Prosthecobacter dejongeii: one gene and its partner. The protein of the gene in region 1 interacts with the protein of each later gene in a pairwise test. Links are inferred from orthologs where the notes say so. Each region holds a gene or a part of one and is shown in the gene's direction. Other genes may lie near its edges. The genes, in order: HNQ64_RS10055 and HNQ64_RS15200.

What was found.
Region 2: the proteins of HNQ64_RS10055 (region 1) and HNQ64_RS15200 interact in binary tests that used the Escherichia coli proteins (3 or more experiments, as listed by UniProt). The link is inferred for Prosthecobacter dejongeii from one-to-one orthologs.

Annotation. Positions count from the first base shown.
Region 1 is NZ_JACHIF010000003.1:515,392-526,590, reverse strand. The notes cover bases 4,409-7,279. They hold HNQ64_RS10055 (cytochrome c oxidase subunit I), read left to right. Parts: upstream 4,409-4,803; coding sequence 4,804-6,756; downstream 6,757-7,279. Other genes in these bases: HNQ64_RS23910 (cytochrome c oxidase subunit 3), read left to right, coding at 6,803-7,279; HNQ64_RS10060 (c-type cytochrome), read left to right, coding at 4,409-4,547. Outside these bases: HNQ64_RS10080 (hypothetical protein), read left to right, coding at 1-1,222; HNQ64_RS10075 (hypothetical protein), read left to right, coding at 1,231-1,614; HNQ64_RS10070 (cbb3-type cytochrome c oxidase subunit I), read left to right, coding at 1,636-3,114; HNQ64_RS10065 (cbb3-type cytochrome c oxidase subunit II), read left to right, coding at 3,111-3,800; more of HNQ64_RS10060, read left to right, coding at 3,828-4,408; more of HNQ64_RS23910, read left to right, coding at 7,280-8,215; HNQ64_RS10040 (cytochrome C oxidase subunit IV family protein), read left to right, coding at 8,255-8,581; HNQ64_RS10035 (hypothetical protein), read left to right, coding at 8,600-8,806; HNQ64_RS10030 (hypothetical protein), read left to right, coding at 8,829-9,020; HNQ64_RS10025 (cytochrome c oxidase subunit II), read left to right, coding at 9,040-9,837; HNQ64_RS10020 (COX15/CtaA family protein), read left to right, coding at 9,925-10,953; cyoE (heme o synthase), read left to right, coding at 11,017-11,199. UniProt on the Escherichia coli protein: Cytochrome bo(3) ubiquinol oxidase is the terminal enzyme in the aerobic respiratory chain of E.coli that predominates when cells are grown at high aeration.
Region 2 is NZ_JACHIF010000006.1:231,406-242,691, reverse strand. Bases 4,019-6,976 are described here. They hold HNQ64_RS15200 (pyridoxal phosphate-dependent aminotransferase), read left to right. Parts: upstream 4,019-4,896; coding sequence 4,897-6,057; downstream 6,058-6,976. Other genes in these bases: HNQ64_RS15190 (diacylglycerol/lipid kinase family protein), read right to left, coding at 6,927-6,976; HNQ64_RS15195 (metallophosphoesterase family protein), read right to left, coding at 6,103-6,924; HNQ64_RS15205 (hypothetical protein), read left to right, coding at 4,330-4,863; rarD (EamA family transporter RarD), read right to left, coding at 4,019-4,250. In the rest of the region: HNQ64_RS15230 (FAD-linked oxidase C-terminal domain-containing protein), read left to right, coding at 1-731; HNQ64_RS15225 (beta-ketoacyl synthase N-terminal-like domain-containing protein), read left to right, coding at 728-1,810; bifunctional pyr operon transcriptional regulator/uracil phosphoribosyltransferase PyrR, read left to right, coding at 1,883-2,443; HNQ64_RS15215 (aspartate carbamoyltransferase catalytic subunit), read left to right, coding at 2,440-3,369; more of rarD, read right to left, coding at 3,366-4,018; more of HNQ64_RS15190, read right to left, coding at 6,977-7,871; quinolinate synthase NadA, read right to left, coding at 7,969-8,910; HNQ64_RS15180 (hypothetical protein), read left to right, coding at 9,150-9,464; HNQ64_RS15175 (hypothetical protein), read left to right, coding at 9,468-9,935; HNQ64_RS15170 (MFS transporter), read right to left, coding at 9,985-11,286. UniProt on the Escherichia coli protein: Shows aminotransferase activity with methionine and histidine as substrates, and to a lesser extent also with phenylalanine.

The DNA of each region.
Region 1 (11,199 bases):
TTACAGCTGGCTCTTCGCCTTCTTCTTTGCTTTCACCTTCGTCTGCGGTGGCTGCTTCTGGATCCTCCTCCACAGCGCCTCCAACTCAGGCTGGGGTGTCGCCGTCCGTCGTCTTTGGGAGCAATTGGCCAACATGGTCCTCCCGCTCGCTTTCCTGGGCATCCCCCTCCTCTTCCCTCAAGTGCAGACGCATCTGTATGAGTGGATGAATCACCACCGCGAGGCTAAAACCCAGCTTGTGGCGTCTGAACACGCCGGCGCTGACAAGCACGCTGAAACCGCCGCTGCCCCTGCACACGAAGAAGGCGATGAGCACCACGCTCCACACTCCATCAAGGATCAGCTTCATCACAATTCCCTCAGCAATCCACATCTCCACATCCTGGTAGAGAAGTATGGCTACCTGAATGTGGACGCTTGGTATTTCCGCTTCGCTTTTTACTTCTTCATCCTCTGGCACATCGCTCGCACGCTTCGCAAGAAGTCGGTCATGCAGGATCAGGACGGTGACATCACCCACACCATCAAATCCCGCACTTTCTCCTGCCGCTGGCTTCTCTTCTACGCCCTGACGGTCACCTTTGCAGCCGTGGATTGGTTGATGACCCTCGACTACTCTTGGTTCTCCACCATGTGGGGTGTTTATATCTTCGCTGGTTGCGCTTGGGCCTCCATGGCCCTCACAATCCTCCTCGTGACCTGGCTCAAAGGCCTCGGTTACATGAAGCAAGTCGTCACCGAAGAACATTATCACCTCATGGGCAAGCTGCTCTTCGCCTTCACGGTGTTTTGGGCTTACATCGCCTTCAGCCAGTATTTCCTCATCTGGTACGCCAACATCACGGAAGAAACACGCTTCTACCTGACCCGTAACACCGAAGGCTGGCGCTGGGTGTCCATCTTCATCGTAGTGGGCCACTTCATCGGTCCTTTCGTCCTCCTTCTCTCCCAGCCTCGCAAGAAGAACCCCGTCGCAGTATGCTTGATCTGCCTTTGGATTCTCTTCATGCACTTGGTGGACATCTACTGGAACGTCATCCCAGAACGTGGCCCTTCTTTGGGGCTCGGCTGGTGGGTGGATGGTGCATGGGTGGGTGACGTGGTTGCCTTGTTTGCTGTTGTTGGCACCATGGGCTTCGTCTTCCTCCGCAGCCTTTCCCGTTACAGTCTCTACCCCTGCCGCGACCCGCGCCTTCTCGAGTCCGCCAACGTCATCAACTGATTCTTTTCATGTCTTCGATTGCTACCCCTTCGAAAGCCGGAGCTACCTTCCTTTGGGTGCTTGGCGCATTCGCCAGCTTTGCCGTGCTGTTTTACGTCATTCAGGCTTCCTTTGCCACCCAGGGTGCTGAAGATCCACGTGCCCCTGAACGCCTGGCTAACAAGGAAGAAATTCTCAAGGCCCAAAACGAACTCATCACCAAGATGGGCCTCAAGGATTCTGAGAAAAAAGCCGCTATCTTCGCCAAGACCCTCGAAACCCTGAAAGCTAAGCCCGCTGGCGCTAGCACTCAGGTTGTCCCTGGTTCTCCCACTCAACTGAAACAGGCGGCCGCTCCGGCCCCTGCTGCTCCGGCTCCCGCCGCCCCAGCAGTTACTCCTCCTGCGAACTGATTTTTCTTGCCCCTGGAACCTATGCAGACCTCCCCAGCATCCACGGACACCCTCGCTGACAACATTCGCCGCGCGGCGATTGACAAGTCGGTGAAAGGCCCGGTGCTCTTCCTCTTCCTCAATGGCGCCTTCTGGTTGATGGCTTCCACCATTTTGGGCGTCCTTGCTGCCATCAAGCAATTCGCTCCCGATTTCCTCGGCGCTTGCAGTGTGCTTCAATACGGCCGCCTTCAACCTACCCATATCAATGCTCTTGTTTATGGTTGGGGTGTTCAGGCTGGCCTAGGTGCCATGCTTTGGCTCATGGCTCGTCGTTCGGGCCAGGAGCTTCGCACGGGCAAAAGCGTCCTTTATGTGGCTGCTATTTTCTGGAACATCGCTGTCACCATCGGTCTCGTTGCGATTCTTCTCGGCAAAAGCACCTCGATGCAGTGGTTGGAAATGCCGTCCTTCATCTGGCCAGTGCTTTTAATTAGCTTTCTCGCCTTTGCCTGGCCCATGGTATTCATGTTTGGCCGTGCTTTCCGCCCAGAAGGTTTCATGGTGAGCACCTGGTACATCATTGGTGCTTGTTTCTGGTTCCCCTGGATTTTCGTCACTGCCAACGTCGCCCTTCATTGCCTTCCTGGTCTAGGTGCACTGGGTGCTGGTATCAATGCTTGGTACGTTCACACGATGATCTTGCTGTTCTTCGCTCCTGTGGCGATCGGTGCAGCTTATTACTTCATCCCTAAAATCACCGGCCAACCCATCGCTAGCTCTCAGCTTTCTCAAATTGGGTTCTGGCTCCTGGCAGTCCTCGGCGGTTGGACAGGTATGCAGCATTACATGGGCGGCCCTCTTCCTGCTTGGATGCCAGCCATCGGCGCTGCTACGGGAGTTCTTCTCTTGATTCCTGTCGGTGTGGTCGGTCTTAATCATCACCTCACCACCCTGGGCAAGCACAGCATGGTTGCCTCCAGCCCAACCTTGCGCTTTGTCTTCTTCGGAGCCCTTTTCTATCCAGTGAGCGGTGCCATCTTGGCCCTGATCTCCAACTTCTCCACCGGTGCTACTCTCCAGTTCACACAGGCCTGGTATGGTTTCCAGATCGTCGCAGTTTATGGCTTCTTTAGCATGACCATCTTCGGAGCCATTTATTACATCGTTCCTCGCCTCACTGGCTGTGAATGGCTCTCTGTTCGCCTCATCCGCAACCACTTCTGGTTCTCCGTTTATGGTATCGGCGCGATCGTCGTAACCAGTCTAGTCGCTGGTGCCCAGCAAGGTGGGGATCTAAACTCCCCTGAAATGTGGGATCAGGATTTCATGCAGCTCACGCTGAACCTTCGTCCTTACATCATCGCTCGCGCTATCGCCTGGGGCCTTATCACCTGGTCCAATGTTTGGTTCCTGATCCATCTCATGCTCATGGTCGCCGGTCTTGGCCGCCGCAGCTCTGCCCCGACGCTGCTTGAGCATGATCACGAAGAAGCCCTTCCCCACGCCGCCCACGCATGAGCCAGTTCCGCACCTTTATTCTCGCCCTCATCGCCAGCTTTGGTCTTCCTTGGCTGTGCCTGATTGTCGTCCCGGCAATCAAATATCAGGCCCTCACTCAAATCGCTTACGATAAGGATCGCGACGGTGTCGAAGGTCTGTTCCCGCCTGCACCCATCAACCGTCAAGGCCAGTTGGTCTATGCTCGTGAAGGTTGCGTCCAGTGTCACACGCAGATGATCCGCCCCACACAGCTCGCTCTCGATGGCTGGCGCAAAGGCTGGGGACAGGACCAGGAAGCCCGCCCGGCTGCGGCGGTTCGCTCCAACAACCTTCGTGACTATCTGGGTGAGCCCTTCGCTTTCCTCGGTGTCCAGCGCAGCGGTCCAGATCTCGCAAACTACGGCTGGCGTGCTCCTGAGCGAAGCCAGATCCACCAGATGTTGTTTGCTCCCAAGTCCCTTCACGACTGGTCCAACATGCCTTCCTTCGCTCACCTTTACACAGAGCGTCTCGCACAGGGGCAGCCTTCGAACAAAGCGCTGAAACTGCCGAAGAAATTTGCTGTGAAAGAAGGCTACGAAGTGATTCCAACACCAGAAGCCGAAGCTCTGGTGGATTACCTCCTCTCTCTCAAGAAAGATTACCCTGTTCCTGGTGAATCCGCCGCTGTCGCTGCAGCCCCTGCTGCTGCTGCCAAGAAATAATTTTCGGAACACTCGCGACCCCCGCCTATGAGCGCTCCTTCCTCCTTCCCCAATCCCGACAGCAACGATCTCGACCGTCTTCACGCCGCCGTGAAGCGTGAAAAGGCCGATCTCGCCCCAGGCACAGAACCCGCGCCGATGTGGGTGATCTTCCTGTTCATGATCGTCGCCATCATCGCCGGTGGCCAACTTGGCCCGATGACCGGCGGTTATAGTTTTGATGTCAGCAACCCATTCACCGCTTCCAAATCCTCCGACCCACGCGGTGGTGCTGGTGGTGATGTGGCTGCTGCCGATCCTTTCCAGACTGCCATGAAAAAAGGCGCCAATGGTTACGCCGTCTGTGGTGGTTGCCATCAAGGTAACGGTGCAGGTCTTGCTGGCCAGTATCCGCCCCTTGCAGGTTCCGAATGGGTCTTGGGTGGCACGGAGCGTCTGATTCGTGTCGTGCAGCACGGTCTTGTCGGCCAGGTTACGGTGAAAGGACAGAACTACAACTTCCCTGGCGGTATGCAGGCCTTCGGTGCGGGGATGTCCGCGACTGACCTCGCCAATGTGTTGACTTACATTCGTAACTCTTGGGGCAATGAAGCTCCGATGATCACCAAAGAAATGGTTGAAAAAGTTCGCGCTGAAGAAAAACGCGCCACTCAGTGGACCATGGCTGATCTTGAAGCTTTCAAAGATAAAAACGTCCCTGGAGACATCCCAGCAGGCCCGGGCGCCACAGCCCCTGCCGCTAAGTAATCGAAGATTTATTTTCATGTTCTGCAAATGGCATTCCGTTGAAGGCAAGGCGCCCCAGGCAGCCTCAGTCTCGGTGTGGCCAGTTGGACAAAATCTTGTGTCCCCGACGATGGTCCAGCCAGTGCTGAACCATCGTTCTTTGCCTCTAGAAATCAGGGATTCCCAGGCCAATCATACTCCTCATTTTTTCGTCGCTTAGGCCACGTCTTTCCACATTTCTGCCACGTAGCTTTCAGGTTCCTTTTTCAATCATCTTATGAGCGCCGCCGCCACCACCCACGATCACTCCCACGGAGCCGATCATGCGCATGACCACCACGAGCCGGGATTCTTCGGCAAGTATATCTTCTCCTGTGACCACAAGGTCATCGGCATTCAGTACGCACTCAGTGGTTTGCTTTTCCTGCTTCTGGGGTTCTTCCTCATGTTGCTCATGCGCTGGAGCATTGCCTTCCCAGGCCAGCCTGTTCCAGGATTGCTGTTTGTGGAGAGCCTCCCTGTCCTAGGCCCCCTCTTCCATGAAACTATTGGTCGCTGGGCACCTGGCGGTATCGTCAATGGTGAACTGTACAACATGCTTGGGGCCATGCACGGTACCATCATGGTGTTCCTCGGCATCGTGCCTCTCGGTTTCGCAGGTTTCGTCAATTTCGTCATGCCGCTTCAGATTGGCACGATTGATATGGCCTTTCCGAAACTCAACATGTGGAGCTTCTGGCTCTTCTTCGTCAGCGGCGTCCTGATGATTTACAGCTTCTTCGTTGGCACAGGTCCGGTTCAAACAGGTTGGACCATGTATTCCCCACTCGCTTCCACCACCACGCTAGCCGTCACGAACGTTTGGGCACACGGTCACACTTGGTGGCTCACCGCCATGGTGTTTAACATCTCGGCCTCTCTTCTGGGGTCTGTGAACGTCATCACTACCGTGATCAACCTTCGTGCCAAAGGCATGAGCTGGATGCGGATGCCGTTCTTCTGCTGGGCCATGTTTGTCACCAGCTTCCTCCTCCTTCTGGCCTTCCCTCCTCTGGAAGTGGCCGCTCTTCTCCAGCTTGTGGACCGTGTCTTTGGTTCCAGCTTCTTCCTTCCGACCGGTCTGATGGAAGGTGGTCAGCACCTCGACATCTCCGGTGGTGGTAGCCCGCTGCTTTACCAGCACCTTTTCTGGTTCCTGGCTCACCCAGAAGTGTACGTTTTGATCCTCCCTGCCTTCGCTATCCTGTCGGAAGTCATCCCGGCAAATACCCGTCGTCCGCTTTGGGGATACAAGTCCATGGTCTATGCGGCTATGACCCTCGGCTTCCTCAGCTTCTTGGTTTGGGCTCACCACATGTATCTGACAGGCATGGGCACCATGATGTCCACCTACTTCCAGATCACTACCGTGCTGATTTCCGTGCCGTCGGTGATCCTTCTGACCGGACTGATGATCTCTCTCTGGGGCGGATCCATCCGGTTCACTCCACAGATGTTGTTCGCATCTGCCTTCTTGCCCATGTTCGGTATCGGTGGTCTGACTGGTCTGCCGCTCGCTTTCACCTTCATTGACTTGGCTCTACACGATACTTACTACGTGATCGGTCACTTCCACTATGTTGTGGCTCCAGGCACCATTTTTGCCCTCTTCGCCGGTGTGTATCATTGGTATCCGAAGATCACTAGTCGCATCATGAGTGACTTCCTGGGCAAGCTGCATTTCTGGCCTTCCCTCGTCGGCATGAACTTGATCTTCGCTCCGATGTTCATTCAGGGCATGGGTGGCTTCCACCGCCGCTGGTATGACGGTGGTAAGTATTTCGAGCAGACCAGCAGCGCATCCAACTGGGTGACCAAGCTGACCTCGGACTTCTTCAGCATCTTCGGCATGGACGTCCCCAACAATCTTCTCGGTCTTAACGTGCTGATGACCGTTGGCGCAACCATCCTCGCCCTGGGCCAGGTGCCTTTCATCCTGAACGTCTTCCTCAGCATCAAAGCTGGCAAGAAAGCCAATAGCGACAACCCCTGGCATTGCACCACCCTTGAGTGGGCGACTCCAACGCCACCTCCACACGGTAACTTCACATTTGAGCCGATCGTCACTCGTGGCCCTTACGAATACAGCGTTCCTGGCTGCACCCAGGATTACCTTCCCCAGTGGGAAAGCGAGCCCGGCAAAGCTGCCACCGCTCCTGCCTCCACCTCTGCCCCGGTTGCTCATCATTGATCCGAGCCCAGACCTGAGAACTGAACCCTGAGCAATTCCCTTCGCAATGGACATCCCCTATACCGTAACCGCCCGTCCCGACACGGGCCTCTACAATGCCAAAGTCGGCATTTGGCTCTTCCTCGCTTCTGAGGTGATGCTTTTCGGCGGCCTTTTCTCTTCCTACATCTTCCTGCGTGTGGGGGCTGACTACCACTGGCCCGTGCATGAGCTGAACGTTACAATGGGATTCATCAACACCTTGGTGCTGATCTTTTCCTCCGTGACGGTCTTGCTCGCTTGGGCTAACTTGAAGCTGCGAAACATCGGCAAATTCAAGATGTATCTGGCCATCACAATCCTTTGCGCCATGGCATTCATGGTCATTAAGGGTTTTGAATACAACTCCAAATTCAATCACTACGCTGTTAAACTGACGGATGGCACCTTCCTTACCGGTCACTTGGACGAGGGTTATGAAATCAAGTTTGGCGAAGCCAAGGAATTCACTCTCACCATCACGGGTGAAAACAAGGCTGTTAACGCTGATCCTGCTGGCTACGTCGTGCCTTTCGTGGACGGCGAACTGCCTTCCTTTAAACTTGATTCTGGCGAGGAGTTCTCGTTGGAAGCTTCCGCTTTCAAAGCCTTCCAGAAAAAGACTGTCGCTGCCGCTAAAGAAACCCTCGAAAAGCGCCGTCAGGAACTGCGTGATCAAGGCAAAGCCGACAAAGCTCGCGAGCTGAACATTGTCCCTGACACGACGGTCAAGATCATCGCTAGCCAGCCCGTGAAGTTCAAGGTCAAGCCCTCCAAGCTTCTCGGTTACTCCTCTGACGCCATCACTTTCGCTGACGGCACCACCGCCAAGGGCAAGTTGATTGACGACAAGATGACTCTTACCGTGGACGGCGTGGATACTCGCTCCGTACCCGACGCTGAGAAGTCCCTGGCCTGGAACAGCCAGTATCTCGGTGAAGGTTGGAAGAAGGCCTTCATTGCCAAACGCGACGAAGCGCAGGCTGAATTCAAGGAACACTACCCGAACCGCGATCCTCAAAAGAGTGCCACGCACCAGAAAGAAGCTTTTTACCTGCACATTCATTCTGCCACACCTCCTGCTGAAGGTGCCCATGGAGACGGTCATGCAGCTGAGGCTAAAGCTGAACACGGTGAATCCCACGACGCGCACGCCGCCCACGGACCAAAAGTGGTGCTGGAAAAGAAAGACATCGCTTTCTACTCCAACTACACACCGAAACTGAACACCTACTACGCTATCTACTTCACCCTCACAGGCCTGCACGGCCTTCACGTGGTGGCCGGTGCACTGGTGCTCACCTACTTCCTCTTGTTTGACGGCAAAATGCTTCGCAACGACCCTGAGCGCCTTGCGAACCGCGTGGAAGTCGGTGGCCTGTTCTGGCACTTTGTGGACTTGGTGTGGATCTTCCTGTTCCCACTTCTTTATCTCCTGTAATCGCCAGCTCTCCTCTTCACCTTTTCCCTCTCAAGTTTTATGGCCGACAGTCCTGAAGAAATCCACAAGTCGATCAAGAAGATCCTCATCGTCGGAGGAGCCCTTGCATTCCTCACCGCCGCTACAGTGGGTCTTTCCTATGTGGAATTGCCCACCCACAGCATGAACATTCTGGCGGGCATGATCCTGGCTGCTTTCAAGGCAGGTCTTGTCGCGCTGATCTTCATGCACTTGAATCATGAAAGCCCCCTGATTTACAAAATCTTGGCTTTCACAGGAGCCTTCGCCATCGCGTTGTTCTTTCTGTTCGTATTCTCTGCCAGTGATCCACTCGTGTTCAGTGGATTCTACGACAGCAACAACTGATCTCCCCCTTCACTGGTTATGTCCCTCAAGCACTTCCACATTGTCTTTCTCTTTTTCGCCATTCTCGGTGACCTGGGTTTTTGGCTGTGGACTCGCATGCTCCCAGAGCAGGCGGCTTCTTTGGGGGTGACTGGCCTGGGTGCTTTCGCTGGTTGGCTCAGTCTTGTCATGACGGCCTATGGCATCTGGTATGTGGTGAAAAAGAGCCGCACCATCATTGTCTGAATCCTCTCACCTTGCTTCCACCATGAGCGCTTTCTTTTTCCAGCTTGCCTGCGCCACCTGCCGCCCAGATCCGGGCAGTGTGATGGCTCAGGCTCAGGATTTAGCCGTTCTGGTGATGTTGGGTTTCCTTGCCCTCGGTATGGGTGCCGTGGGTTTGATCTTCATTAACTTTGTCCGTAAACAAAACCGTCTCTCCGCTGACGCGCAGCTTTAATTTTCTCTCGTAATCTCTCATGAGCGTCTCTGACATCAATACCTGGATCGGCATCACTCAAAACGCCTCTGAGCACGGCGGTCTTGTGGATCACATGCTCGGCTTCGTCCATTGGTTCATGCTGGCCCTGTTCATCGGCTGGTCCATCTTCCTCACGATCGCCTTCACGCGTTTCCGTAAGTCGAAAAATCCCTCTGCGGATTACCACGGCGTTCGCGGCCATGCCTCCACCCACATCGAAATCGGCGTGGTCGTGGTGGAAGCCATCCTTCTCTTGGGTTTCGCCTTTCCTCTGTGGTCCCGCCAAGCTGATGACTTCCCGACCAGCCCAGACACCATCAAAATCCGCGCCCTTGGCGAGAAATTCCTCTGGAACTTCCAGTATCCTGGCAATGACATGATGCTGAGCACCTGGAGCATGAAGGGAATCACCCCGTCAAACGTGACTGGCCGTGATCTCATGGACCCGAATGGTAAGGATGACTTTGTCAGCCCTAGCACCATGAAACTCCCTGTCGGCCGCCCAGTCATTGTGGACGTCAGCAGCAAAGATGTGATTCATAATCTGGCTCTCGTGCCAATGCGTTCCGCCCAGGATGCTATACCAGGCGTGAAAGCTCATATGTGGTTCAAGCCGGTGAAGACAGGCACTTGGGATATTATCTGTGGTCAGCTTTGCGGCCCAGGTCATGCCCAGATGCGAGCTGTGCTGGAAGTCATGGATGGCAAAGAATATGATGAGTGGGCCAAGGAGCAGTCCGCAAGTGCCGCAGCGAAGTCTGCAGCAGCCACTGCACCTGTGACCGCAGCTAAGTAACTCGACGCATCCCTGTTCAGTTTTTTTCGGGAATGTCCCGCTTCTGATCAGGGAGCGGGACATTTTTTTGACTAACTTCCATTGACCATGATCTGGACCCGCTTTCAAAAACTCGCCCTCATCGCTTTCATCACTGTCGAAGTGTTGATCTTTGTCGGCGCTGTGGTGCGGGCCACAGGTTCAGGGCTAGGTTGCCCGGATTGGCCAAAATGCTATGGTTGCTGGGTCCCACCAACGAGCGCGGAGGACATTGATTTCAGCCAACTGAAGATCGAGAAATTCCGCGCCAAGGCCGCCGCGCATGGACGCGATCCCGCGACGATCACGCCTGAAACGATCAAAGCGGAGTTCGATGCTACGGCGACCTGGATCGAATACTTTAACCGCCTCACCAGCATCCCTGTCGGTATTGCCACAATCGCTCTATTCATCGCCGCGTTTGGTGAATACCGCAAAGGGCGGACTCGTGTTTTCCTTGCTGCGATAGCTTCAGCTTTGTTGGTGGGGATCAATGCTTGGCTCGGGGCCAAAGTGGTCTTCAGCGCCCTGAAACCTGGCACCATCACGGTGCACATGGCTTTAGCTATTCTATTGCAATGTGTCCTGGTCTATACAGCCTGGAGTGCCAATGATCAGCCGTGGAAACTTTCTTGGAAACAACACGTCCACAACGGTTTACGCTGGATCGCTTGGATTCTGTTCGGTCTCATCGCCATTGAAGGCGTTCTGGGCTCCCAAGTTCGCCAATTAACGGATATGTTGGCTCAGACTCATGCTGGACATCCGCGTAGCGAATGGGTAACAGAGCTGGAGCAGAGCTGGGTCTATCTCCTCCACCGCAGTTTCTCCTGGCTCATTCTCTTTGCAGGGGCTGCCTTTCTACATCTCAGTCGGCGTCACCTGACACGCGTGGGTTGGTTGGAATGGAGTGTTTTTGGCCTGATCTTCAGTCAAATGATGCTGGGGGTTGTCTTGGCCCATATCGGTATTGTGGGCATCGCTCAGGTGCTGCACATCGGTCTGTCCTCGTTGCTGGTCAGTGCGTTGTTTCTCTGGCTGCTGGGTTCCACAGGAAAGGTTGTCAGTGTTTCTGGCGAATCGTCACCAGCGCGTTAAGTTGTCACCCCAATGTCTGAAAGCGCTAGCCCCTCCCCCGAGACTGCCTCCAAAACCTGGAGCATGAATGACTTGCTCGTGCTCACCAAGTTCCGGCTGAGTGCTTTGGTTATCGTCACCACTTTCGTGGGCTTTTGGCTGCGGGTAGGCACAAACTTGGATGGATGGCTGCTTTTCCACACTATTTTAGGCAGCAGCTTGGCCGCCTTCGGAGCCGCCGTGTTTAACCAGCTCATGGAGATCGAG
Region 2 (11,286 bases), on another replicon or contig:
TCGCCCGCAAGACCATGCTGGCACTCTATGACCGCATGGAGTCCGCCGCAGAAACGATCAGCGCCATCATCGCGGCCAAGATCATCCCCTGCACGCTGGAGTTCCTGGACCGCACCACCGTGCAATGCGTGGAAGATTACGCCAAGATCGGCCTACCTACCGATGTGGAGGCCCTGGTGCTGATGGAAACCGATGGTCACCCTGTGGTGGTGCAGGAAGAGGCCGAACAAATGATGCAACTGGCCCGCCAGCACGGGGCCCGCGAGGTCCGTGCCGCTGCCGATGAAGCCGAAGGGGCCAAGCTGGCCTCCGCCCGCCGCAATGCCTTCTCCGCCCTGGCCCGCGTGATGCCCACCACCATCCTGGAAGACGTCACCGTGCCGCGCACGGAGCTAGCGCACATGGTCGGCTTCATCCGCGAATGCGCCATCCGGCATAACCTCAAGGTGGGCACCTTCGGCCACCTCGGCGATGGCAACCTGCACCCCACTTTCCTGACCAATGAGCGAGACCACGAGGAGATGCATCGCGTGGAGGCGGCGCTGGAGGAAATCGTCAATGAAACCCTGCGCCTGGGCGGTACCGTAACGGGTGAGCATGGCGTCGGCCTCGCCAAAAAAGCCTTCGTCCGCCGCCAGCTAGGCGATGGCAGCTACGAGCTGATGAAGAGCATCAAGCGAGCACTCGATCCCCAGTGCCTGCTAAATCCTGGCAAGATTTTTGATCTGTGAGCCGCAGCATTGCCATCACTGCCGCTGAGACGGCCTGCGCCCTCGGAGACACCCTGGATGCCAGCCTGGCCACTTGGCAGGCAGGCCGCAGCGGCCTGAGCCAGCAAGAGGGTCTCCTGGCCGGCCGTATCGCAGATCGCAGCGTGCTCAAAGGCCGCCGTTACGGGGCGGCCAGCAATCTGGGCGTGCAGGTGGCCCGCCGGGCCGTGGCCCGCGCTGGCTGGAGCGAGGCCGAGACCCGCAACGCCTGGCTCTTTGCTGCCAGCAGCCGGGGCAATGCCGGGGAGTTGCTTGGTTCCCACGCCTGGCGTCGCCCTTCCCGCCGCTTCAGCGCCAGCAATACCCTGCACAGTGAAATCGCCGCCGCCATCAGCATCGAGCTCGGCATTCGCGGCCCCTGGCAGATGATTTCCAATGGTTGCTCCGCCGGGCTGGACGCCCTCGGGTTCGCCTGGATGGCCTTGCAGGCTGGGCTCACTCAAAGGGCACTTGTCGTCGCTGTGGACCTGCCGCTTTACCCGGAACTGCTGCGTGATTTCCAGGATACACGGCTGCTTTCCACCAGTGGCCGCAATGATCCCTTGTCTCCCCACACCTCCGGTTTTCACCCCGGCGAGGCCGGCGTGGCCCTGACGCTAGAACTCGGCGGTCAAGGCCCGGTAGTGAAACGCTATGCCGCCAATAGCGATGCCTACGACTCCCTCGTCATTCCTGAGGATGGCGCACCCCTGGCCGAGTTGCTCGCAGGTTTTGAAAAACCCGCGCTCCTCTGCCCGCACGCCACTGGCACGGCCAATCACGCCCAGGCGGAAATGAATGCCCTGCGCAGCACCTATCCACAGGCGCCGCCGCTGCTGCTGCTGAAACCCTTCACCGGCCACACGCTCGGGGCCAGTGGTCTCCTGGACATCGCCCTGATTTCCGAGGCCCTCCGCTGTCGTGCCATGCCGGGGAACCTTTCCGGCCTCACCTGCCCTGACAGCCTGTGTTTAGACCTCCCGCCGAAGCCCCAGAGCGTGCTCAAAATCGCCTCCGGCATGGGTGGCCACAATGCGGCAGTGCTGCTGACCCACGAATGATCTCTGGCCACAGGCAACGGCAAATTCGGGAATTTCGTTGACGCTCCCGCCACTCTGCATTCATCTCAAACCGTGACCCAACCGCCTGACAAACTCCGCCAACTCCTTGACGCCGCCGGAGTGGCGCGTTGCCTGGATGAGATCGCGGCCGCCATTGATGCCCGTTGGAAAAACGAAGCCCGCATTGCCCTGGTGGGCGTCTATCGCCGGGGGGTGCCCTTTGCCCGTGCCCTGACCGAGCGCCTGCGGGCCCGTGGCCGTGAGGTGGACTTTGGTAAGATTGATATCACGCAGTATCGCGATGACCTGCAGACCATGAAGGTGGTGCCAAAGCTGGAAGGTTCCGATCTCGGCTTTGATCTGGACGATGCCGTCGTCATCCTCTGCGACGAAGTCATTTACACCGCCCGCACTTCCCGCGCCGCTTTGGAGGAGTTGCTAGATTTTGGCCGCCCTCGCTGCGTGCAGTTCGCCGTGCTGGTGGACCGCGCTGGGCGCGAACTCCCCCTCCAGCCCGACTACGTCGGCATCCGTGTGGACCTGCCCGCTGAAGAGCGCGTGAGCGTGCGCTTCGCTGATGGCGACGGCTGGGACGAAGTATTTGTTAGACCTTGGCAAAAGACAAACGCATGAGCCTCACCCCGCGCAAAGACCTCCTCGACATCGCCTCCCTCACGAATGAGGAAATCGAGTTCGTGCTCGCCAATGCGGTGCCGTTCAAAGACCTCTTCAAACGCAGCGTCAAGAAGGTGCCCACGCTTAAAGGACAAACCGTGCTCACACTCTTTTATGAGCCCAGCACCCGCACCCGATCCTCCTTTGAAGTGGCGGCCAACCGCCTTTCCGCCGATGTCACCCACTTTGACATCGAGTCCTCCAGCGTGGTGAAGGGCGAGTCCGTGCTGGATACCGTGGAGACCTTGGAATCCATGCGCGTGGACTACATCGTGGTGCGGCATAAGCAGTCCGGCATCCCCAGCCTCATCGCCAAAAACACCCGCGCCAGCGTCATCAATGCCGGCGATGGCTGGCATGCCCACCCCACCCAGGCCCTGCTGGATGCCTTCACCCTGCGTGAAAAATTCAAGGACCTGCGCGGTGCCCGTGCCCTCATCGTCGGGGACATCCAGCACAGCCGCGTGGCCCGCAGCACCAGCCTCATCTTCCGCCGCCTGGGTATGCACGTCGCCTACCTCGCCCCCGGGTCCATCATGCCGCGCGAGACTCCTGAGGACGTGAAACTCTTTGGCAACTGGACCGATGCGCTAGATTGGAAACCGGACGTTGTTTACCTCCTGCGCGTGCAGAGCGAGCGCATGGACGAACCCTTCTTCCCCAGCGCTGCCGAGTATCACAAGAACTACGGCCTCACCGATGCCCGCGTGGAGATCCTCAAAGAGCGCGGCCTCTGGCTCATGCATCCCGGCCCCGTCAATCGCGGCGTGGAGATCACGGACAGGGGCATGAACTACGAGAAGAGCCTCATCAATCAGCAGGTGGAAAACGGCATCGCCGTGCGCATGAGCGTGCTCTACTGGCTGAAGCCGGGAGCTGTCTAAGTCGTCTCCTGTTTTTTGGAAAGCTGGTCCACACAAAACACAGCAACCGCACTCCAGATGAGCGCGAAGGCCACCAGGGACAGCGGGCTCAGCGGCTCGCCATAGGCCAGCACGCCCAAAAGAAATTGACCTGTGGGAGCCAGGAATTGCAGCAGGCCTAACAAACTAAATGGCAATTTTCTGGCCGCATGAGCAAAGCCCAGCAAGGGCACCGTGGTGACTACTCCGAGGCCCATCACCAGGGCCAAATCCAGCTCACTGCCACTGCCAAAAATCGCCCGACCCTGAGCCGAAGCCCAGAGCAAAAAACCACCCGCCACTGGCAGGGCCACCAGAGATTCCGTGGCTAGCCCCGCCAAGGCCCCCTGCGCGGACTTCCGCCGTACCAGCCCGTAAAAACCAAAGCTGAAGGCCAGCACGAGGGCAATCCACGGCGGCCTCCCGACTGCAATCATTTGCAGCAATACTCCGCCAGCGGCGAGGCCGATGCTGATCTTTTGCCGACGAGAAAGCGTCTCCCCCAAGAGCACACAACCGATCAGCACATTCAGCAGCGGATTCAAAAAGTAACCCAGGCTGCATTCTACCAGATGCCCATGCTGCGCGGCCCAGACAAAGGTGCCCCAGTTGATCCCCAGCAGCACCGCTGCCAGCGCATGCGTGCGCAGGATGTCCCCGCGCCGCAGATCCCTCAGCCAAGCCCGAGCTTCACCGAACAGCAGCAGTAGAGGCACCGTCAGCGCCAGCGTCCACACCACCCGCTGAGCCACCGCAATGTCCGACCCGATGTGCCCCACCCATTTCCAATAAACCGGGATGATCCCCCACAGCCCAAAGGCCATGACCGCACTCAAAATGGCGGGTGTAGGCGGGCGTGGCATGGTACCTCATTAAGCACCAGATGACGGACAAAACAAAATGAGATAAAGGATCCAAATTCTTACGCTCAATTCGCCTCCCATGTCACCCCTCATCCAACACTTAATCTCCGAGATTGATTCTAACACACCAGACAATGATCTGAATGAAGTGTTGCTGACAGCTAGACAAGCTATTTTTAAACTCAATGGTTCACAGGAGTATTCACCTCAAGTGCTTGATGAGTGGCAAGATGAGCTACAGGAAACGAATCTAACTTCAGAAGAAATCAGCGCACTAGTTGCTCATTTAAAAGACTTCATTCGACGTCATCCAGATCAGCCCTTGGTCGGAACCGCCATATGGGCATTGACTGCGACAAACAGTATTAATGAAGCACATTTTTTTCGCAATCAGATCATAATCCACGCAAATGCACGAAGGTTTCATCCTGTGGATCAAGCTGACTATGGGCTGCTGCGTCTCGGCCTAGATCATATAAGGTGGGACTCCATGCGAGAGGTTTGGGATCGCCCTGGATCCGAGAGACCAGATTCATATTGGACGGCTGTAAAAATCTATCTACGGAGATCTCACTACCAAAGAATGCGAGCTGCACACAAATCACTCCGTTGACCGCCCGCCCGGCCCCTCTAGCATCGCGGGCTCATGCCTCAGCCAGCACGCCGCCTCGAAGTCTTTACTGAATCCGTCATCCGGGAGATGACGCGTCTTTCGAACCGTCATGGGTCCATCAATCTGGCCCAGGGGTTTCCAGACTTTGATCCGTCGGCGGAACTCATCGAAGCCCTCGCCGTGGCCATTCGCGGACCGCATCATCAGTATGCGGTCACGTGGGGGGCTCCCCGTTTCCGCCAGGCGCTGGCTCGCAAGCATTCGCAATATACAGGGCTGGATCTGGATGCGGACCGGCACCTGGTGGTGACCTGCGGCAGCACAGAGGCGATGATGGTGGCCATGATGACGGCCTGCGACCCGGGCGACAAGGTGATCGTCTTCTCCCCCTTCTACGAGAACTACGCTGCCGATGCCATCCTTTCCGGAGCCATCCCAGTACACATCACACTCCATGCGCCTAACTTTGAATTCGACCGCACGGAGCTGCGCCAAGCTTTTGCCGATGGGGCTAAGGCCATCGTTATCTGCAATCCCTCCAACCCCTGCGGCAAGGTTTTCACACGTGAGGAGCTGCTGTTCATCGCCGGACTGGCGGAGGAGTTCGATGCCTTTGTGCTGATGGATGAGGTGTATGAGCACATCGTGTATGCCCCGCACCAGCACACCTACTTTGCCACGCTGCCGGGCATGTGGGAGCGCACGCTGAGCTGTGGCTCCCTGTCAAAAACTTACTCCATCACGGGCTGGCGACTGGGCCATGTGATCGCCCCGGAAAACCTGATTTCACGGGCGAAGAAGGTGCATGACTTCCTTACGGTGGGTGCTGCTGCACCATTGCAAGAGGCGGCGGTTACAGCTCTGGATTTCCCCGCGAGTTACTACGAGGAACTGCAACGCGACTATGATGCGAAACGGGATGTCTTCCTGGGCTACATGCGCCAGACCGGGCTGTCCTTTTCCGAGCCCCAAGGGGCCTACTACACGCTGCTGGACATCAGCCCGCTGGGCTTTGCCACGGATACAGAGGCCGCCGCCTGGATGACCCAGGAGGTGGGCGTGACGGGCGTGCCGGGGTCCAGCTTTTACCGCGAGCCTGAGCATCGTTTCATCCGCTTCCACTTCGCCAAAAAAGAGGAGACGCTGCGGGCGGCTGGAGAAAAACTGGTGGAAGGCCTGCGGCGCGGAAGGTAGGCAGAACGAGCAACCCTGTGACCCACAAAACAGCGTGGATATCCATCACACCTCCTGCCAGTCCCGCTTTCCTTCTCCACGCTGAAAACGCCACAGCCTGCCCGGCTTGTATGCCATCCCGTCCCAGGTCCAGGCCTGGATGCTGAGCTTGCGGGCATCGCCCTCGATGACGTGGAATCCGTTAGGCTCGCCCTTCAAGCGATGCGAGATGGCCGTGGACACTGCCGACAGCACACAATTCCGTGCGGCACTGCCCCCACTGAGCCGCAGTGTCTGTGCATAGCTGATGTGGAAATGTCCCGCCAGCACAAGGTCCACCCCGGCAAGGTTCACCGATTGGGAAAACTCGCGCTGCCGCCCGATGAGATGCCGCCGTGTGCCCTGTGGAGGCGCTGCGGGGGGATGGTGCACCACCAGCACCCGCAGGGAATCTTCATCCACCGCCTGCCCCAGCTTCACCATGCGCGCCATCTGATGATGCGACAGCCGCCCGCGCGACCAGTCCAGGTGCCAGCCTGCGGTGCGCGCTGAATTGGTGCCCATGACAAACAGCCCCGGGCGGCTCCACACAGGCTCCAGGTCTTCCTGCACCAGTCGGCGGAAATGCCGCCAGGGGCGGCGAAAGCGCTCCCACACCACCCACCAGCGTGGCACGTCGTGGTTCCCCGGCACCACGAGTTGCGGGATGGCAATGGAGTCCAGAAAAACCCGTGCTTCCTCGAACTCGCGCGCGCGTCCGCGCTGAGTGAGATCCCCGCTCACGATAAGCAGCTCCGGGTTTGCCTTCAAAATGGCCTCACGGAGAAAGGCCGGTAGATCAGGGCTCACGGCCCCGAAGTGGAGATCCGAAATGTGGACCAGACGCATGATTAGGAGGCGGGTTCAGATTCCACCTCTTCAGCCAAACGTGGGGCGATGACCAGCAACGCTTTCGGCACCAATTTCACCCGCAGGGGCACGGGCAGTTTCTCCAGCTCCCCATCCATCATCACCGGGATGCGGCGTTTCCGAGTCACTCGGATCTCGAGATCAGTGGCATGCATGACCACGATTTCGCGGTCCTCTTTCCAGCGGCCCATGACCCAGGCAATGAAGGAACGCAGGAGGCCAAAGCGGGTCTGGTGCTTCGAGATGTAAACCGTGAAGTAACCGGCATCCAGACTGCGGCGTTTGGGGATGATGCCGAAGATGTCCTCGTAGTCGTTATTGGCCAGCAGGGCGATGCGGGTGCGGTGGCGCTCGATGCGGTCACCTTCCTGAAGGCAAAGATGCAATGGCGGATACGTGGCCGCGCTGCGAAGGGCATCCCACATCGTCCGGCAAGATTTCACAATCCAGCTCCCATGATACTCAGGCCTGCCCATGACCAGGGCCGGATAAAAACCCAGCACCACCACGCACATGTAGAGATTTCCCGCCACATCCAGCAGGTCCATCTTGCCTTCTGGGGCGGTCACCAGCGCACGGGCAGCCTCCTTCCAGTCCAGCGGCATGCCCACATCCCGCGCAGCCAGATTGAAGGTGCCCAGGGGTAGGATGCCCAGGGGCTTGTCATGCCCGGCAAAGACCGTCGCCGCTGTGGCCACGGTGCCATCGCCACCACCTACGATCACGGCATCTGCCCCGCCATCGCGGGCATTTTCCAGAGCCTTGCGCACCTCTTTCCCAGGCACCTGCTGGATCTCTACCGTGCAGCCCAGTTCTTCAAAGACCTCCTTCAGCCCTGCCTCCACCACATCCGGCCCCAGGGTGCAAAGGGTGCCAGATTCACGATTGAGAATGACGCAGAGATTCCGGCGATGATCGGGATTCATGAGGGGAGAATACGCGGCTACAGCACGTAGGTCGCGAGGAATAATCGCAACCACCCGCCTAACCACGTGCCCCTAACCTCAGGCTACCAACAAAAAATCACCGGCTGAGTTCCAGCATGCGCAAAATCGGCTTCTCCGCTCGTGCACGGATGTCCTCAGGCATGTTCACCTGGGGGGTGAGATCACGCAGGGAGTCGTGCAGCTTTTGCAGCGTATTCATTTTCATATAGCGGCAGTCCGCACAGGCACAGTGGCCGGTGGGACCGGGGATGAAACGTTTGCCTGGCACCTCGCGCTCTAGGCGATGCAGCATGCCGCTTTCCGTCACGATGATAAAGGTGCTGGCCTCGCTGGCCTGGCAGTAGTGCACCATCTTTTCGGTCGAGCAAACGACATCCGCCAGCACGCGCACCGCATACGTGCACTCCGGGTGCGCCACCACGGCGGCGTCTGGATACTCGTCCTTGATCGCCTGGATGCTGTCGCGGGTAAACTCCACATGCACGTAGCAGGCCCCTTTCCAGAGGTCCATCTTACGGCCCGTCTGCTCCATCACCCAGCTACCCAGGTTTTGGTCCGGCACGAATAGGATCGGGCGATCCTGCGGCGCGGCATTGACGATTTTCACCGCATTGCCGCTGGTGCAGATGCAGTCGCTCAACGCTTTCACATGCGCGCTGCAATTGATGTAAGCGATGACGTAATAGTTCTTCTCCGCATTCGCTTTCAAGAAAGCCTCCAACTGCGGCCCAGGACAGCTTTGCTCCAGCGAGCAGCCGGCATCCGCATCCGGCAGGATCACAGTCTTCGTCGGGTTCACGATCTTCGCCGTCTCCGCCATGAAATGCACCCCGCAAAAGGCGATCACATCCGCATCCGTCTCCTTCGCGTGGTAGGCCAGCCCGAGGGAGTCCCCGACAAAATCGGCGATCTCCTGAATCTCTTTGGACTGATAGTTGTGAGCCAGAATGACAGCATTCCGCTCCTTCTTGAGGCGGAGGATTTCAGAAACCAGGGTGGGGGTGGCGACAGCGACCATACCCATGATATAGCGGAGACTGCCCCAGGCTCAAGGAAGAACCTGTCTCATCAAGGTAGGCATCCGCTGCACCTCTCTGTTTTTATCTTCCCCTGATCCCGACTAACCAAAAATACGGACACCCCCATCCCTCCAGCACGAGGCAACCATGCAACGTGCAACAGCGCTGGCGGAAAAATATTTTGCTCTCAGCGGTCTAGGCTTGCCATCGAAACAGCTTTTTGACACGAAGAAGAGGTATGAGCGCAGCCCACCCCCCGCCCCTGACTCTCTTCACCCTTAAAGACGGTCTTGTCGAAAGCTCCGCCGACCAGGAACTGGTGGACGCCTTTGCTGCCGACTTTCAAGGTCTCCGGCATTTCGCTTCCAAGATTGGTGAAGCCCTGAACCTGGGCCATGCCTGGACAGGCACCCTCCAGGAAGAGGACCTGACCGTGAGCTACGCCTACTTTGGCGAAGGCACGAGTCCCAATGATCCAGGGGCAGGTTCCCTCATCGGCAAAAAAACTCTGCTTTTCGATTCTCTCACCCGTCTTACCACCCAGGAGGCTTAAACCATGGCTGCAAACATTACCCCTTCCCTGCGTTCCGCTCTGGAGCGCCTCAAACATGCAGGTGCGGTCAATGGCCTGCTGCTGGGCTGGCGGCGACAGATTCTGCTAAATCTCCTGCCCTATGAGGAATTCCGTGCCGAGCGTCTGCTGCAGACCGTGCATGATGGGCGAGACCACTTTTCCAGTGGCGGAGATCGCAATACGGAGACCTTTTGGTTTGGCTACGATGTCTGTCATGCACTGGTCTGCTTTCGCGGCGACTGCACACTGGTCATTCTGCACACGCGGGCGGAGGAGGGTGACTTCCTGAAACGCACGGCCGAGACCTTCCTGGAGGATAGCCAGCTTTTACTCGATTCCCTGCTGAATCCCACTCCTGAGGATGGGGGTGAAACCCAGCCTCTAGGCGATGCTGGCGAGGAGCCTGCCTTCAGTGACACGCATACCAACTTCATCAGCCGCGTAGCTTAAAATCCAAGAAAGTGGCAGGTGAGAATCATTACACCTGCCACTCACCGTTTTAGAGCACTGGCAGCAAGAAGCCCCGCTCATCCATCTTGATGCCAGGGAGGACCACCGGGCCAGGATTCTTGGGCGTCAGCATGGAGATCTCCAGCCCTTCTACGCTGGTCTTTACTGCATACCCTGGCAGCAGGCGGCCATAGGTATTGGGCATGATGCCCAGTTGCAGACCGCGTTCGCCCTCGGGCATTTCTGGGTCAGGCACACAGGTGGCGATGAGGGCCCCCGTTTCCTGGTGCAGCAGTCCACGGTAGATCGTCACGTCCTCAGAGACGGGCACTTGGGCATCCGCCCAAAGCATGGCGTATTTGCCCAGTCGCGACCATTCCACCACGCCTTCCAACTTTTGCACCAGGGTAGCATCGCCCACGGCCACCACGCTATTTTCGGCACAGCCGCTGATGCTGGCGGCCTCAGTCACTACGCGCACGCGGCCTTTCATGTCTGCAAAAGCGAGGAGCGTCTGGTGAATGACACTGCCCACGGGGGCCAGACACAGCAGGGTTTCCCCCTGGCGTACCCATTCACATTCCATGAGACGGAGGGCATTTCCGATGATCTGCTGCTTGTCGGCATGATCCGTATTTTGGAAGTCGCGACGGCTCAGGATGGCCTCGGCGCTGAGGGCCAAAATCTGGGCACGCACCGCCTCTGCCGTGGCTTCTTTGGCCGGGATCGGGTGTCCGAAATAGACCGTCACCGGGTAGCGCAGGTTCTTCGGCCATTTTTTGAAAAACAGCCCCCCTTCAAAGGAAAAGATGCTGCCATAGAGGCCATCCATATAGGCAGGCACCACCTGTGCATCGCCCTGGCGGGCCATGAGTTCGTAGCCTTTGCGCAGGTCATTGACGATGCCGTGGCGGGTGATCTGACCCTCTGGGAAAAGGCAGACAATTCGCCCCTCCTTCAGGGCGGCACCAACGGTCCGCACCGCATCCTTCGCCCGAGTCGGCGAGATAGGCACCGTACCGCAGATCTTCACAAACCAGGTCATGGCCGGGATGTTATAAAGCGCATCCCACATCACAAAGCGTACCTGCCGCGTGCAGGAGGCCCCCATGATGAAGGCATCCACGTAACTCACGTGGTTCGGCAGCAGCATGGTGCCACCATCTTTCGGGATACGCTCATGGTGCACAGACTTCACCTTGTAGATCGTCTTCACGATCGCCAGGGCCACAAAACGCAGCAGGTAATGCGGTAGGAGCTGCACGATGTACACCGTAGCCACCAGCATGAGCACACCCAGCAGCCAAAACTGCCCTTGGAAACTAAGTCCCAGAGCCTTCAGTCCCACTAG